DNA from 2 places in the Paenibacillus sp. GM2FR genome. Region 1 is predicted to be linked to the other one. Evidence: predicted binding sites of a transcription regulator. Region 1 holds the regulator's gene; the other holds the start of a gene.
What was found. The regulator CtsR, encoded in region 1, represses protease genes until heat stress. The targets are predictions, from matches to a motif close to ATGGTCAATAAAGGTCAAACA.

Region 1 (8,712 bases):
GCCAAGACGAATGTATTTGCTTTTTTGAATATTTCCCATATCGGTCTGCAGCGGGTTGACGAGTTGTCCAGTCTGGAATGGATCGATGCTGAGAAGGCAACAAAGGCGGTATGCACGTATCCGGATTTGATCATTGGACTCAAGGCCAGAATCAGCAAAAGCGTAGTCAAGGATAATGGGGTAGAACCGCTTCGACTCGCAAGAAAATTGTCCGGGAAAACGTCACTGCCGCTGATGGTACATATCGGGTCAGGGCCACCGCCGATTAAGGAAGTATTGGAGCTGCTTCAGAAGGACGACATTATCACTCATTATTTGAACGGGAAAGCCAACAATTTATTTGATTCGGACGGGAAGCCGATCCCTGCCCTGGTGGAAGCGATAGCTCGCGGCGTTCATCTGGATGTGGGTCATGGAACAGCAAGCTTTTCGTTCTTGGTAGCGGAGTATGCGAAAGTCCAAGGGATTAAACCTGACACGATCAGCACCGATATTTATCGCGGAAATCGCATCAATGGCCCGGTGTACAGCCTGGCTAATGTCATGACAAAGTTCCTGTATTTGGGGTACAGCTTGCAGGAGGTGATCTCAGCGGTAACGGACCATGCAGCAGGATGGTTGCGCCGTCCGGAGCTTGGCCGAATTGAAGTCGGCGATGCCGCTCACCTGACGTTGTTTGCCCTGCGGCAGGGTGCTATGAGTTTAACGGATTCCGAAGGGGAGACCCGAATCGCTGATCGATATATCGAACCTAGAGGAGTGGTAGTCAATGGATCATTCATTACATGCTAAATACGGGTTGAAACGCGTGGTGAATGCCAGCGGGCGCATGAGTATTCTTGGCGTGTCGGCACCGACAGATACCGTCATGGAAGCGATGCGGATCGGTGGGCAGAGTTACGTGGAAATTGCGGATCTGGTAGATAAAGCGGGTGATTACATGGCACGCATCCTCGGTTCCGAGGCTGCGGTCGTTGTCAATTCTGCCTCCAGCGGTATCGCTCTTTCCGTGGCTGGAATCGTCACCGAAGGCAATCGCAGGCGCAGTGACCGATTGCACCAGGAGCCGATCGCGAAGAACGAGATTATCATGTTTAAGGGACATAATGTTCAGTATGGGGCCCCCGTTGAAACCATGGTTTATCTTGGAGGCGGCAAGGTCGTAGAGGTAGGGTACGCCAACGAAGGGCGTAAGGAGCATATCGCGGAAGCAATTAATGAGCGTACAGCCGCCATTTTGTACGTGAAATCCCATCACTGCGTACAGAAAAATATGATTTCGGTGGAAGAAGCGGCAGAAGTGGCCCAGGCACATGGACTTCCGCTGATCGTCGATGCTGCTGCCGAAGAGGATATTCAGAAATATGTGAAATACGGGGACCTGGCCATATACAGCGGATCCAAGGCAATTGAAGGCCCAACCTCCGGCATTGTCGGCGGCAAACGTCAATATGTGGAGTGGGTGAAGGCGCAGCTGCATGGTATTGGGCGCAGCATGAAGGTCGGCAAGGAAACGACGTTTGGATTGCTCCAGGCGCTGGACGAGTATATGGTGAAGGAAGATAAGAGTGAACAGGAGAAAGCAGCGCTGGAGGAAATGAAGGCTCTATCCAAATTGCCGGGCATTGAGGTCAGCATCGTTCAGGACGAAGCGGGAAGAGCGATCTTCCGAGGGCGAGTGAAAGTCGATGAAAATACGGCGGGGATCAGTGCCAAGGCTATGAACGATCAGCTTCGCGAAGGCGATATTGCTGTATACACCCGGGATTACGGCGTACGTCAGGGATATTTCGATATCGATCCTCGCTCGCTTTCCGAGGATGATTTGCAAGTCATTATCACAAGAATACAACAGATTGCAGGGGGAAACTAAGATGGCAAATATGGAGAAACGTCTTTACAGAAATCGCGCGGCACTGAACGTACTTGCAGGCAGCATTCAGAATGCGAAGGACATTTTTGAAGCTTCGGAAGGGCATGTGCTGGTCGGCGTATTGTCCAAAAATTACCCGAACGCGCAAGAGGCCGTTATTGCAATGAAGGAATACGGCGCCGTTATCGAGGATGCGGTATCGATCGGATTGGGTGCCGGCGATAACCGTCAAGCTGCGGTGGTAGCCGAGATTGTGAAAAGCTACCCAGGCACGCATATCAATCAGGTGTTCCCGGCGGTCGGTGCTACACGTGCCAATCTGGATGGCAAAGAAAGCTGGATTAACAGCCTTGTGTCTCCTTCGGGTCAAGTGGGCTACGTGAATATCTCAACCGGACCGATGAGTGCTGCTGGGTCGGACAAAGCCATCGTACCTGTAAAAGCGGCCATTGCGCTTGTGCGCGACATGGGCGGTAATGCACTGAAGTACTTCCCGATGCAGGGCTTGAAGTTGGAGGATGAATACCGCGCGGTAGCGAAGGCATGTGCGGAGGAAGGATTTGCGCTTGAACCAACAGGCGGGATTGATAAAGAGAATTTTGAAGCCATCGTGCGCATCGCATTCGAAGCGGGAGTGCAGCAGGTCATCCCGCACGTGTACTCCTCGATTATCGACTCGGTAAGCGGAGATACGATCATTAGCGATGTTCAAGAGCTGCACCGCAAGCTAAAAGCGCTGGTTGATCAATATGCCTAAGACGATTGCCGCATATGGCGAAGTGATGATGCGTCTTCAAGTACCGGGATATGCTTCCTTGGCTCAAGAGAGCCATCTGAATTACTCCTTCTCCGGCACGGGTGTAAACATCGCCTCGGCTGTGGCAAGGTTCGGTCATAACGGCTATCTGGTCAGCACGCTGCCGGATAACCCGCTTGGCGAAGCGGCGATTTCCTACCTGCGCAAGCTTGGCATCGACACTTCGCTCATTAGCCGCGGAGGCAAATATGTCGGCATGTACTTTCTGGAGAATGGCTTTGGCGTAAGACCCGGACGTGTAACTTATACGGACCGACTGGGCAGCAGCTTTAATACGGCAGAGGATGCCATGTACGATTTCGGTGGGATTGCCGAAAAGACGGACATGATCCATTTTTGCGGCATAACCCTTTCCATGAACGACACGGTACGGGGCCAAATGAAGACACTGGCTCGTGAAGTTAAGAAAAACGGCGGAACCGTTGTGTTCGATTGCAATTATCGTCCCTCTTTATGGGGGATGGACCGCTACGAGTTTGCTAAGCCGCACTATGAGGAAATGCTGTCACTTGCGGATGTCGTCTTTATGAATGAAAAAGACGCTATCTATATCCTTGGCATGGAGACGACCCGTGAGGATCGCAATGAACAGCTGCAGGAGTTGATTCCGAAGGTGGCAGCGAAGTATAATATTACGGTTGCGTCGGGTACCCACCGGAAGATCAACGGGGATAACACCCATTCTCTGCAAGGCTATCTCTACACGGATGGAGCGTTTCATTTTTCCAAAACCTTGACGTTTTCCGTCCATGACCGTATCGGCGCGGGTGATGCCTACGCCAGCGGGGTGATTCATGGGATCTCGGAGGGATTTGAACCGAATCGGACGGTTGATTTTGCCGCAGCTGCGGCGATGCTTGCCCATACCGTTACAGGGGATACGCCGACGGCGAACGAACGCGAAGTGCTTCAGGCAATGAGTCATCACATGTCTGACGTGGAAAGGTAGGAGGAAGCATGTCGATCACGCGGAAGAACGGTCCGTTATACTTGCAAATCAAGAAGATCATAAAAGATCGGATTCTGCATGGGGAATATCCACTTGGCTCCCATATTCCTTCCGAGCCGCAGCTGGAACAGGAATTTAACGTTAGCAAAATGACGGTCCGCAATGCGATCCAGGAGCTGTACCAGGAAGGATATGTAGAGAAGCGGAGTGGGGTAGGAACGATTGTGACCCGGAACACGTCCTTCTCCAAGCTTTCCAAAGGCAAGCTGTTTACCGAGATTCTGGTCGAAGAAGGACACCAGATTCGGAAGCGTCACCTGAAGACGGAATGGGTGCTTAATGAGCCGGATAGCGAATTGTTCTTAAAATTCGGGGAGCGGTGCCTGCTTATTGAACGATTGTATTTACTGGACGGGAGTCCTTTTATTTACTACACTCACTACGTGTCATCCCAAGTGGATATGGGCGAAGAGTTCGGTTCCACCGAACTGCCGTCGCTGTATGACCGCATCGAGGAGAGTCAAATTACGCTGGAGAATTTCCGGGACCGTTTTCTGGCGACCGTGGCAAATGAGGAGATTGCCTCCTTGCTTGAAGTAAGCATAGGCACGCCGTTACTAAAGCGGCTCAGATCCTCTTATGACGGGACAGGCAGCATCATTGAATACAGCATCGGCTATTACAATACGGAGTTACAGCACTACTTGATCAGTTATGATGCCTAAGGGTTTAGACTATACAAGAGCATGATATGGAGAAGTGGCCTCGAACCGGTATTCACCCGGCATGGGGACTGCTTCTTTTTTTGTTGCCTTATATGAATTGTTCTTCGGAAAGAGGCTATAAGCGATCAAAGAACTGGGTACAATAAGAATAAATGCAAAGCGCGAACATTTGAGAAGAACCCTCTTGGCAAAATGAAAAAATGTGCTATAATGATATCAAAGTCAAAGAAAGTCAAAGTCAACGAGAGGGTTCGCCGATTTTGATTGTGGTTAAAATTAACGTATATGCAAGGCTCTGTGCGGACGTGTAAGATCACTATCCGTCTTAACGTTTCAAACAGTGGAGGATGAACAGACCAATGCGTAATATCTCTGATATTATCGAACAATACCTGAAGAGCATACTGCAGGAAAGTCCGGAGGGTACCGTTGAAATTCAACGGAACGATCTGGCAGAGCAATTTTCTTGCGTTCCTTCCCAGATTAACTACGTGATCAGTACACGGTTCACGCTGGAGAAGGGCTTTCTTGTCGAGAGCAAGCGCGGCGGGGGCGGGTACATACGCATCCAGCGTATCGAGCTTCCCCAGCATACTGCACTCCAGCAGCATCTTCATCATACCATTGGCAGCATGATTGACCAGACGGTGGCTGAAGGATTGATTTACCAGCTGGAGGAATCCCGGTTTTTAACAAAGCGGGAGGCCAGCCTGATGCGGGCCGCCATTTCAAGGGAGTGCCTCAATGTGAAGCTTCCTTATCGGGATGAGCTGCGTGCAAGGATTATGAAGGCGATGCTTATTTCTTTATTAGGTAAGTGAGTCTGTGTAAGGGGGCATCGGATTATGTTATGCCAAGAATGCGGTAAACGGCCGGCGACACTTCATTTCACCAAAATTGTGAACGGGGAGAAAACGGAGTTTCATTTTTGTGAAACCTGTGCCCGTGAAAAAGGGGAATTGATCCCCGGCACGTCGAATGGTTTTTCTATACACAGTTTGCTGTCAGGTCTTCTGGATCTGGATCCTTCAGGCAAGGGCCAGAGCCCCGGTGCAAAAACGGCCCAGACGCTGCAATGCGAAGAATGCGGTATGACGTATTCCCAGTTCAGCAAGCTTGGCCGGTTCGGCTGCAGCTCGTGTTATAAATATTTCTCGGATCGATTGGATCCATTGTTTAAGAGAGTCCATGGGGGGACTTCCCATGTCGGCAAAGTGCCGAAGCGTACGGGTGGCCGTATTCAGATCAAACGCCAGATTGATGAGCTTAAGAAGGAGCTTCAAATTCGGATCGTGCAGGAAGAGTTTGAAACGGCTGCCGAGATCCGGGACCAAATCCGTGAGCTGGAGCGAAATATGGCTCAGGGATAAGATGGTAAGATTTTGCACTTTAGTAGGAGGAATGCGTGATGTCTAATCTCCGGTTTACCGATTCGGCGCTGAGCGAGTGGATGCGCGGGAACGGTCAGGATTCCGACATTGTCATCAGCACCCGTGTCAGGGTGGCGCGCAATCTGCAGCATCTTCCTTTCCCGCTGCTGGCAACGGATCAGCAGTCGGGAGAAGTGCTAGAGCGCCTGACGAATGTGCTGAAGAATAAGGACGATTTGCAGGATTTCGGGGATTTACATGTAATTAAATTAAGTGAGATTGATGAGCTGGATAAGAAGGTTCTTGTTGAGAAGCATCTAATCAGCCCCAATCTGGCGAATGAGTCCCGAAACGGTGCCGTCATCCTTACTGAAGATGAATCCGTCAGCATTATGATCAATGAAGAGGATCACCTGCGCATACAGTGTTTATATCCCGGATTTCAGGTTCGTGAGGCATGGGCACGTGCGACGGCGCTGGATGACGTTTTTGAATCCGAGATTGATTATGCGTTTGATGACAAGCGAGGTTATCTTACGAGTTGTCCGACGAATGTCGGCACCGGCCTTCGCGCATCGGTCATGATGCATCTGCCCGCTCTTGTTATGACACAGCAGATTAACCGGATTCTCTCGGCTGTATCGCAGGTAGGCTTGACCGTAAGAGGGATTTACGGTGAAGGCAGCGAAGCGTTAGGCAACCTGTTTCAAATCTCGAATCAGATTACGCTCGGTCAAACCGAGTCCGAGATCATTGAGAATCTTCACAGCGTCGCCTTGCAAATCATCGAGCATGAGAAGAATGCCAGAGCCCGGCTCTTGGGTGAATCCAAGCTCCGTATTACGGATCGGGTGATGCGCTCCTATGGCATACTGTCCTATGCAGCGGTGATGGATTCGAAGGAAGCGGCCCAGCGATTGTCGGATGTTCGGCTTGGTGTGGATCTCGGCCTTCTGGAAGGCCCGGAAATCCCGGTCATGAATGAACTGAATGTGAAGACGCAACCGGGCTTTCTGCAGAAGACCTATGGAGAGGGTATGACTCCTTCCGAACGCGACATGTACAGGGCTAAGCTCATCAGAGAAACATTGGGTAACGATTAAGGATCTATACTCGTTTTACAGTTGGATGACGGTTTAAGCGTCCTATAGCTGACGATACACCGAAATCCGCGAGGTTCAATATATTAATTGAAACGTGGAGGTGCAATACTATGATGTTTGGCAGATTTACGGAACGTGCACAAAAGGTGCTTGCATTGGCTCAGGAAGAAGCGGTACGTCTGGGGCACAACAATATCGGCACAGAACATATCCTGCTAGGACTTATTCGTGAAGGAGACGGCATTGCAGCCAAAGCGCTGATCGGACTTGGACTTGGTCTTGAAAAAATTCAGGATGAAGTCGAAACATTAATCGGACGCGGACAGGAGCAGCCTACCAACATTGCTTATACGCCTAGAGCGAAAAAGGTAATTGAGCTCTCCATGGACGAAGCTCGTAAGCTTGGTCATACCTACGTAGGTACGGAGCATATTCTGCTGGGGCTGATTCGTGAAGGCGAAGGGGTTGCCGCACGTGTGCTGAACAACCTTGGCATTAGTCTGAACAAAGCCCGGCAGCAGGTGCTGCAGCTGCTCGGCAGCAGCGAAGCGGTATCGAGCCATCATGGCACGCCGCAAAACGTAAGCACGCCTACACTGGACAGTCTCGCTCGCGATCTGACTGCCATTGCCAAGGAAGGCAATCTGGATCCGGTCATTGGCCGCAGCAAAGAAATCGAGCGCGTGATTCAGGTACTGAGCCGCCGTACGAAGAACAACCCGGTGTTGATTGGTGAACCAGGGGTAGGTAAGACGGCGATTGCGGAAGGCCTGGCCCAACGCATCATTAACAATGAAATTCCAGAGACACTGCGTGACAAACGCGTCATGACGCTGGATATGGGCTCGGTTGTTGCTGGAACGAAATACCGCGGCGAGTTTGAGGATCGCTTGAAAAAAATTATGGATGAGATTCGTCAAGCGGGTAACATTGTTCTGTTCATCGATGAGCTGCATACCTTGATCGGTGCAGGCGGTGCAGAAGGTGCGATTGACGCTTCCAACATTCTTAAGCCATCATTGGCACGCGGAGAACTTCAGTGCATCGGGGCAACCACACTGGACGAATACCGCAAATATATTGAAAAAGATGCTGCTCTTGAGCGCCGTTTCCAACCGATTACGGTGGACCAACCATCGCCGGAGGAAGCCATTCAGATTCTGTATGGACTGCGTGACCGTTACGAAGCGCATCACCGCGTAAAAATTACGGATGAAGCGATCGAGCAGGCCGTGAAATTGTCCGACCGCTACATTACGGACCGCTTCCTGCCGGATAAAGCGATTGACCTGATTGACGAGGCCGGTTCGAAAGTTCGCCTTCATACGTATACCATACCGCCGAATCTGAAAGATCAGGAAGCGCATCTGGAGGACATCCGCAAAGAGAAAGACGCAGCTGTCCAAAGCCAGGAATTCGAGAAAGCTGCAGCGCTGCGCGATACGGAGCAGAAGCTTCGCGAAGAACTTGAAATCACGAAGAATCAATGGAAAGAAAAACAAGGACGTACCGATTCCGAGGTAACTCCGGAGGATATTGCCGACGTTGTAGCCAACTGGACCGGTATTCCTGTAAATAAACTGAAAGAAGAAGAGACCGAGCGTCTTCTGAATCTGGAAGAAATTCTGCACAGCCGCGTCATCGGTCAAGAGGAAGCGGTCAAAGCAGTGAGCCGTGCCGTTCGCCGGGCACGTGCAGGCCTGAAAGATCCGAAGCGTCCAATGGGCTCCTTCATCTTCCTGGGTCCTACCGGGGTAGGTAAAACCGAGCTGGCACGCGCCCTTGCGGAGGCGATGTTCGGAGACGAGAACGCGGTTGTACGGATCGATATGTCCGAGTACATGGAGAAGCATTCCACATCACGTCTCGTCGGAG
Region 2 (8,712 bases), on a different contig from region 1:
GGTTCGCGAAATTCAAGATAATCGCGTCATGCTTATCCGCTTCGATTTCTCTCACACAAGCATCCGCCACTTCATAGGCGCTCATCTCCGGCTTCAGATCATACGTCGCCACTTTCGGTGAGTTGATCAGTACGCGTGTTTCGCCTGGAAGCTCAACATCGCGTCCACCGCTGAAGAAGAACGTGACGTGTGGATACTTTTCAGTTTCCGCAATACGAAGCTGCTTCTTGTTGTGCTGAACCAGCACTTCGCCCAGCGTGTTGTCCAGATTCTTCGGTTTGTAGGCGACGAAGCCTTCCACCGTCTCGCTGAACAGCGTCAAGCAGACAAAATGCAAGTTTTGCGGGAACTTCGGTCCACGTTCAAAGCCACGGAAATCATTATTCGTAAACACCTGGGACAGCTGAATCGCACGGTCAGGACGGTAGTTCAGGAAGATGACGGAATCTCCGCTCTCCACCAGACTAACCGGCTCGCCTTCACCATTCACCATTACGGTCGGTTCAACGAATTCATCGTAAACCGATTTCTCGTAAGATTCAGTGATGGCTTTCAGCGGATCCGTATATTTAGGTCCTTCGCCATACACCATGGCACGGTAAGCCTTCTCGACACGGTCCCAACGCTTGTCGCGGTCCATCGCATAATAACGACCGGAAAGCGTAGCGATTTGGCCAACGCCCACTTCTTCAATCTTCGCAATCAGATCCTTAACGAACTGCTTGCCGCTGTCCGGTGCCACGTCGCGTCCATCCATGAAGCCATGGATGTATACGTCATGGAAATCTTCCTTTTTGCAAAGATCCAGCATGGCGAACATATGCTCAATATGACTGTGAACGCCGCCGTCGGATACCAATCCGTACAAATGCAGCTTCTTGTTGTTGTTCTTGGCAGCGCGAACGGCTTCCACCAACGTTTCGTTCTCGAAGAATTCTCCTTCACGAATCGACTTCGTGATACGGGTCAAGTCCTGATACACAATCCGGCCTGCGCCGATGTTCAAGTGACCCACTTCGGAGTTCCCCATTTGGCCTTCCGGCAAGCCTACAGCTTCACCGCAAGCGGTCAACGTGGTGTTCGGGTATTGCTTCAAATACCGGTCGTAGTTAGGCTTGTTCGCTTGAGCGACCGCATTGCCCACCTCGGTGTTGCGAAGCCCGAAACCGTCCATGATGATCAGAGCTACGGGTTTTGGAGCAGACATTTACTTCGCCCCCTCAACGAGTGCGATGTAGGAAGCCGGTTGTAGACTTGCACCACCAACGAGCGCGCCGTCGATGTCGCTTTGTCCCATATACTCCGCTACATTTTCAGGCTTCACGCTACCGCCGTATTGAATGCGAACTTGCTCGGCAACGGTTTCGCCGTACAGACCTTTAACGAGTTCACGAATATAAGCGATGACTTCGTTCGCATCCTCTGCCGTAGAGGACTTGCCCGTTCCGATCGCCCAGATTGGCTCATAAGCAATAACAACATGAATCGCTTGATCAGCCGGAACACCTGCGAACGCAGCTTCCGTTTGTACTTTGCACACGTCTTTGGTTTGGCCGGCTTCGCGTTCTTCCAGCTTTTCTCCAACGCATACGATCGGAAGAAGACTATGACGGAATGCCGCATGTACCTTCTTGTTCACAATCTCATCGGTTTCGGCAAAATACTGACGGCGCTCGGAATGTCCAATAATGACATAGTCCACGCCCAGATCCTTCAGCATCAACCCGCTGATTTCACCCGTAAAGGCGCCATTATCTTCAAAATGAAGATTTTGTGCACCGATTTTGATGTTCGTGCCCTTGACCGCTTCAACCAATGCAGGAAGATTGGTAAATGGCGCGCAAATCACGCTTTCCACGCCTTCTACTTCCGCTTTGCCTTTCACATCTTCAATAAATGAAGCTGCTTCCGGAACGGTTTTGAACATTTTCCAGTTACCAGCTATGATAGGTGTTCTCACACGATTCACTCCTTTATTCCCCCGAAGAATCGGGGTCCAAACTTCATCCACTTGCTATCCAATTGTAGTGCCTATTTCTATTTATCGTTCAGTGCCACAACACCAGGAAGTGCTTTGCCTTCCATGAACTCAAGAGATGCACCGCCGCCTGTCGAGATGTGATTCATCTTGTCGGCAAGGCCGAATTTCTCCGCTGCTGCAGCCGAGTCGCCGCCGCCGATAATCGTGTAAGCTTCCGTATCCGCACAAGCTTGTGCCACTTCACGAGTACCGTTGCTGAACGGAGCGATTTCGAATACACCCATAGGACCGTTCCACACGACAAGTTTGGAGTTCTTGATCACTTCTGCATACTTGGCGCGAGTCTTAGGACCGATGTCAACGCCTTCCCAATCGGCTGGGATGCCGTCGATATCAACGATCTTGGTATTCGCGTCTGCACTGAACTCGTCCGTAACGACGATATCTTCCGGCAGGTAGAAGTTTTTGCCCAGCTCTTTAGCTTTCTCGATAAAACCGAGTGCAACATCAAGCTTCTCTTTATCAAGCAGAGATTGACCAATTTCATGGCCTTGAGCTTTGAAGAACGTGTAAGCAAGTCCACCGCCGATGATGACATTGTCAGCAAGCGTAAGCAGGTTGTCGATCACGTCGATTTTGTCCTTAACCTTCGATCCACCGATGATGGCGGTAAAAGGACGGTCCGGATTCGAAAGGGCTTTGCCGAGAACGGACAGCTCTTTTTCCATCAACAATCCCGATACAGCCGGAAGATGATGAGCGATACCTTCTGTCGAAGCGTGCGCACGGTGAGCAGCACCAAACGCGTCATTCACGAACAGATCGGCCAGTTCAGCGAATTGCTTCGCAAGTTCCGGATCATTCTTCTCTTCACCAGCGTAAAAACGAACATTTTCAAGCACGAGCACATCGCCGTTTTGCAGCTTCTCTACCTGCGCTTTAACCGCTTCTCCTACGGCTTCATCCGCTTTGGCTACCGGTTTGCCGAGCAGCTCGGACAGACGCTGACTTGCCGGAGTCAGGCGCAAAGATTCAACGACCTCACCTTTTGGACGGCCCATGTGGCTGGCCAGGATGACTTTCGCTCCTTGCTCTACCAAATATTTAATGGTCGGCAAAGTCTCGCGAATACGAGTGTCGTCTGTAATTTTACCATCTTCGAGCGGTACATTGAAATCGACGCGGACAAACACCCGTTTGCCGCTTACTTCTACATCACGTACACTTTTCTTGTTCATCTCCACGTTCCTCCTAAGAAAACTATTCTCCTCACCGACAGCATGCAGTTGCTCTCGTTTCTCTCTATCGCTAACCAGCGCCCGGATCTTGTCTATTCTTCCCAGTGCTCTGGCATGAAAACAAGGAAAAACCATGAACCAAAGAGGAGACCCGTGAAACGGAACTCCTCTTCGATTGTATGGCTAGATCAATTACAGACCTTTGCTTGCGATGTAAGCAGCGAGGTCAACGACACGGTTGGAGTAGCCCCACTCGTTGTCATACCAAGAAACAACTTTCACCATGTTGTCGCCAACTACCATAGTGGAGAGCGAATCGATCGTGGAAGAAGCTGGGTCGCCATTGTAGTCGCTGGATACAAGCGGCTCTTCGGAGTAGTTCAAGATGCCTTTGAGCGGGCCTTCAGCAGCAGCTTTCAGTGCTCCGTTTACATCTTCAAGCGTTACGTTTTTGGACAGCTCAACTACGAGGTCCGTTACGGAAACGTTCTTTGTAGGTACACGCATTGCCATACCGTTCAATTTGCCTTTCAATTGTGGCAGAACGAGGCTAACCGCTTTAGCAGCACCTGTTGTGGATGGAATGATGTTCTCAGCAGCTGCACGAGCACGACGCAGATCTTTGTGCGGAAGATCAAGCACTTGCTGGTCATTCGTGTAGGAGTGAACTGTAGTCATCATACCTTTAACGATACCGAACTTCTCGTCAAGAACTTTAGCAAAAGGAGCCAAGCAGTTTGTCGTACAAGAAGCGTTGGAGATTACAGTATGGTTAGCTGCATCGTATTTGTCTTCGTTAACGCCCATAACGATCGTGATATCTTCGTCAGTTGCTGGAGCGGAGATGATAACTTTCTTAGCGCCGCCTTTCAAGTGAGCGGAAGCTTTGTCTTTCGCTGTGAAAATACCAGTGGATTCTACAACGATTTCTACGCCATACTCAGCCCAAGGCAATGCTTCTGGGTTACGCTCAGCGAATACTTTCACTTCACGGCCGTTTACAACGAGTGCGCCTTCTTTAGCTTCAACCGTTGCATTAAGTCTGCCGTGAGTTGTGTCATATTTCAAAAGGTGTGCCAGCGTTTTTACATCCGTCAAATCGTTGATTGCCACGATTTCAACTTCGCTGTTGTTCAGCGCAGCGCGGAACACGTTACGTCCAATACGTCCAAAACCGTTAATACCTACTTTAACCATGAGTAGTTCCCTCCATATTTGTAAAATTTATATATTCAAGATTGGCCGTTAAGCCAATCAAGACAACAATAATGAAAAATCAATTGTACGCCCGTGGATTCAAATACCGGCGTCAATCTCCTTCTCGACTTCCAGTGCCGCGGCTTCATCGGTAACGAGAATATCCTCATGTCCGAATTTCAGCACCGCGTGAATCGCCTTGCCCTTGCCTTGACCCCCAGCAATGCCGATGATCGTCTCCGTCCGCATAATATCCTCAAGCCGCAGCCCGAGGGTAAGCATTTTGTGGACAACTTCGCCATCTTCACTAAAGTAGTAGCCGAAGGATTCCGCAATCGCGCCATCGGCCTGCAAGTTCTGAATCGAGTTTTCATCCAGCTTGCGTCTTCTTGCCATTTCCATGGCATCTCCGATGCCGTGAATAATGACTCGGCAGCGCCTGATCACATCCACAATCTCCTGGATATGCTGATCCTGCACCAAAGACTGGTAGGCATCCTCGCTAAGCAGATCCGGTACATGCAGCAATCGGTACTCAGCTCCCACGCGCTTAGCCATCTTAGAGGCAATGGTGTTCGCTTGAATCTCGACACTCTCCCCGAGACCGCCCCGGGCAGGCACAAACCATGTGCTTGTCAGCGGTTCGCCACCAGGCAAAGAGGACATCTGCTCTGCTACTTCGGCAAGCGTGGAGCCGCCTGTTACGGCAATCGTATCTCCATCCTGTACAAAGCTTAGCAGCGTTCTTGCTCCGGCACGGCCAAGCTCGCGTTTGACTTCCGGAGATGACTCACTGTCACCGGGAATAATGACCACTTTACGAAGCCCGTAAGCCTGACGGATCTTCTCTTCCAGTTCAACCAGTCCGAATAACTCATTCATAACCGGTTCCAGTTCCTCCAGCAAACATACCCCTGAACTGCTGATCCGCATGCCAAGCGTTTCAATCTCGATCAGCCCTTGCGCTTTCAGAAGATCCGTCTCTGCTCTGAGGACACGCTCGGTCATCGAGAGTGATGAAGCCAGTGTTCTTCGGCCAACAATTCCGGACAACTTGATCTGATGAAGGATGGAATACCTTCGTTTAAGAGTGTCCATCAGATCCGGCAGAAGCTGCTCTTGTATTTCTAATAGGTTACGCATGCATTCCACTCCTGCAAACTTCGTCTCGGCTCTCCTCTGCCTGGTCGTAAAATGTCCCAGTCAAACTTTTTAAGTCCCACCCTTATTCTAACCAATAATCAGGCCGGTTGCAAGTGTCCGAAAGTATATTTCTCTGCCCCAGGCATTCTTATACATTATGACCAACTACAGGCTTGTCTATATAATAGGAACAAAGTTTTGCCTGCTATTGTATTTTTGAAAAAGATGCGGTATAATCAACTTCGTTGCTAATTTTTTTAGATATCAGAAAGTATAAACTTCGCGGAGTCAGCTTCCTGATATCGCAAGAAAAACTACTGCTAAACGCGGTCTGTCTTCTTTGAATGTACGTCGATAGACGTTTCTCTTATGCGCCCGTGGTCCAATGGATATGACGTAGGCCTCCGGAGCCTGAGATCGAGGTTCGATTCCTCGCGGGCGCGCCATTTTATCTTTATTCTCTATACTGATTACCCTAAAGTGCCCATGACGGCTCTTTTTTTTACCCAATAGTTTGACTATCTTTGACTTTTTGATTTAAATTGTTTATCATGTGGGTAATACGGTAACAGTATTTATATGAGGTACTTAAGAGGAGGTTTTCCACGTGAGTTTTATACCTATGGTCGTTGAACAAAGCAACCGCGGTGAGCGGGCATACGACATCTATTCCAGATTGCTGAAAGACCGCATTATCTTCCTCGGCTCCGACGTAAATGACGTGGTCGCCAATTCCATCATTGCTCAAATGCTGTTCTTGTCGGCTGAGGATCCTGAGAAGGATATTCATCTTTACATCAACAGTCCTGGCGGTTCCATTACCGCGGGTATGGCGATATTCGATACGATGCAGTTCATCAAGCCGGACGTTTCGACGATCTGTGTCGGCATGGCTGCTTCCATGGGCGCATTCCTGCTCAACGCAGGCGCTAAAGGCAAACGTTACGGTCTGCCTAACAGCGAAATTATGATTCACCAGCCGCTCGGCGGCGCACAAGGTCAAGCCACGGATATTGAGATCCGTGCTCGCCGCATTCTCAAAATGCGCGACAAACTGAACCGCATCCTGTCCGAACGCACGGGCCAACCGCTGGAGCGCATTGAGAAGGATACCGATCGTGACTACTTCATGACGGCTGACGAAGCTAAAGAGTATGGCCTGATCGATCAAGTACTGGAAAATACACCACCGCAAGGACTATAAAAGAAATGAAGCAAAGGGCAGGCGCCGTTATCCGGTTCCTGCCCTTTGTTATCCTCTGGATTCATTGAAAACTTCGAGTACTAAATAGTGAGTGTATCCCCTCCGGTCGCTGTTGAAATCGGGAAACATGAATGAATGGATAAGGAGGTTTCCCGATTTCAAAGGCGAACGCGTTGCTCCTCCAAGGATACTCTCACTTCGGTACGATTTTTTCAATAAAACATAAAGACGGTAAGGGCACTCCCCTCCTAAAAGGCCTCCCTTAACTTGAGGGGAGGGGAATACAGGAAAACCCATTTGCCTCGATAAACACAAAAAATCCCTTGATCGCTGGAAGGGAGAATACACACTCTCCACGTTCCATGATCAAGGGATTTATCGCAATTGGTTCCAGCACAGTGTTACTTCAGGACAGCATCATATATCTCAACAAGCTATGGTATGAAATTAAATGATCACAGTTTACACAAACCGCTTATCATATACTCTTACTTCCACTCTTTCAGTTTCAGCTCAAACTCCGGAAATCCATAAGCATACGCCGTGTACTCATAAAGCTGGAAGTACAGCACCGCAGCATTATCTTTCACATAAAAATCAGCATCGGCCGGCACGCCCTCAAATCCGCCGAGATAGCCTCCTTCTTTCTTCATCTTGCTCAGCACAAGGTTGTTCAGCTTCTGCTTGTTCTTGCCCTGCATGTTGATGAAATCGCCCAGCTTCATCTGCTTGCCGTCCTTCAAGGAGAACGTGAAGCTTTTACGGAAGGTCATGCCATGGGCGCCGCCGGTATACGAGTAATCGTACGCCGTAATGCTCAGGATGTCGTTCTGGTTGTAATGGACCACGAAGTCACCACTGAATTCGTATGGGAAACTGGATTCCGACGGCGGGAATTCCTCAGCATTCCCTTCGGCACCGGTGATTACGCCGGACGCATTTTCTTTCAGCACTTTGTTGATCTCGGCTTGAACCTCTGCATTATCGAGTCCGCTGATTACAGGATAGTTCACAACGGCATCCACGCCCTGAATCTTCTTCTTCAGCGCTACCGATTTAATGGTGATGTCATTCTGCTTCTTCTGTGTCATGCTGAGAGTTTTCAAGGAAGGATTCCATTGCCCCTGAACACCCATGTATTCGCTGATCGTTTTGAACGGCACATAGAGACGACCATTCATGATCTGTCCGCCAGGCTCGCCGGCATACGAGCCATTTACCAGAATACCGATTTCAGTTGAATCATATACGATAGCGCTCAGTTTGTTATAACCGTTACCCAGTGTATACGTACGGTTTTTTGCATCATATTTAAGAGGCATCCCCAGGCCGTCCCGCAAAGCGGTTGCCGGCACATAAGTTACCCCGTGCAGCACGAGACCTTTCTGTGACAGGGTCTTGCCATTCCATTTCAGTACGACTTCATTCTTTGAGGATTTTTGGCTGGCGGAAACGGTTGCCTTAGCGGCGCTTGCATCGATGACCTGTCCGCTCAAACCCAGACTGCCAAGCAGGACGCTAGTTGCAATTAATGATGCACATACACGAAATTTAGGATTCATATTAGAATTCCACCTTTGTTAAATTAAGTTTCCGTTAGTTGTTAATCTATTACCCTTAATCATTATAAGGAAAGCTTTCAATGTATTGGTAACAAAGCCAGTGACAATTTTGATTCCAGGCCGTAGGGCCTATATGTTTTCATTATTCTTTCCGTACGCACGCCGCTACACTAAGAAACACACCGAACAAGAGAGCACATGAACCCGCAAGCAGCAGTAATTCACTGCCTTGGACAACGTAAGCAAGAAAAATAAAACCGATGCCAACGAGTGCACTGTGAATACTCAATAACAGCAGATGCAGCGCGCTTTTCCTGAAGAAGTTCAGAAGCAATACCGCTCCAGCACCAGCCACGATTCCCGCAATAACCAACAAGCCCATCACAT

Region 2: clpP (ATP-dependent Clp endopeptidase proteolytic subunit ClpP) is a predicted target of CtsR. The motif match lies at 6,071-6,091, and genes of this name have one in related genera.

The regions. Positions count from the first base shown of each region.
Region 1 is NZ_MKZM01000013.1:60,721-69,432, reverse strand. Features, by position in the region: gene PAEVO_RS32690 (amidohydrolase/deacetylase family metallohydrolase) at 1-792, shown strand, start outside; gene PAEVO_RS32685 (DgaE family pyridoxal phosphate-dependent ammonia lyase) at 770-1,873, shown strand; gene dagF (2-dehydro-3-deoxy-phosphogluconate aldolase) at 1,875-2,630, shown strand; gene PAEVO_RS32675 (sugar kinase) at 2,623-3,639, shown strand; gene PAEVO_RS32670 (GntR family transcriptional regulator) at 3,648-4,364, shown strand; gene PAEVO_RS32665 (CtsR family transcriptional regulator) at 4,724-5,185, shown strand; gene mcsA (protein-arginine kinase activator protein McsA) at 5,210-5,734, shown strand; gene mcsB (protein-arginine kinase McsB) at 5,773-6,837, shown strand; gene clpC (ATP-dependent protease ATP-binding subunit ClpC) at 6,948-8,712, shown strand, end outside.
Region 2 is NZ_MKZM01000009.1:64,775-73,486, reverse strand. Features, by position in the region: gene gpmI (2,3-bisphosphoglycerate-independent phosphoglycerate mutase) at 1-1,207, opposite strand, end outside; gene tpiA (triose-phosphate isomerase) at 1,208-1,960, opposite strand; gene PAEVO_RS21510 (phosphoglycerate kinase) at 2,038-3,219, opposite strand; gene gap (type I glyceraldehyde-3-phosphate dehydrogenase) at 3,412-4,416, opposite strand; gene PAEVO_RS21500 (sugar-binding transcriptional regulator) at 4,516-5,559, opposite strand; tRNA gene PAEVO_RS21495 (tRNA-Arg) at 5,931-6,005, shown strand; gene clpP (ATP-dependent Clp endopeptidase proteolytic subunit ClpP) at 6,167-6,763, shown strand; gene PAEVO_RS21485 (PdaC/SigV domain-containing protein) at 7,252-8,325, opposite strand; gene PAEVO_RS21480 (hypothetical protein) at 8,468-8,712, opposite strand, start outside.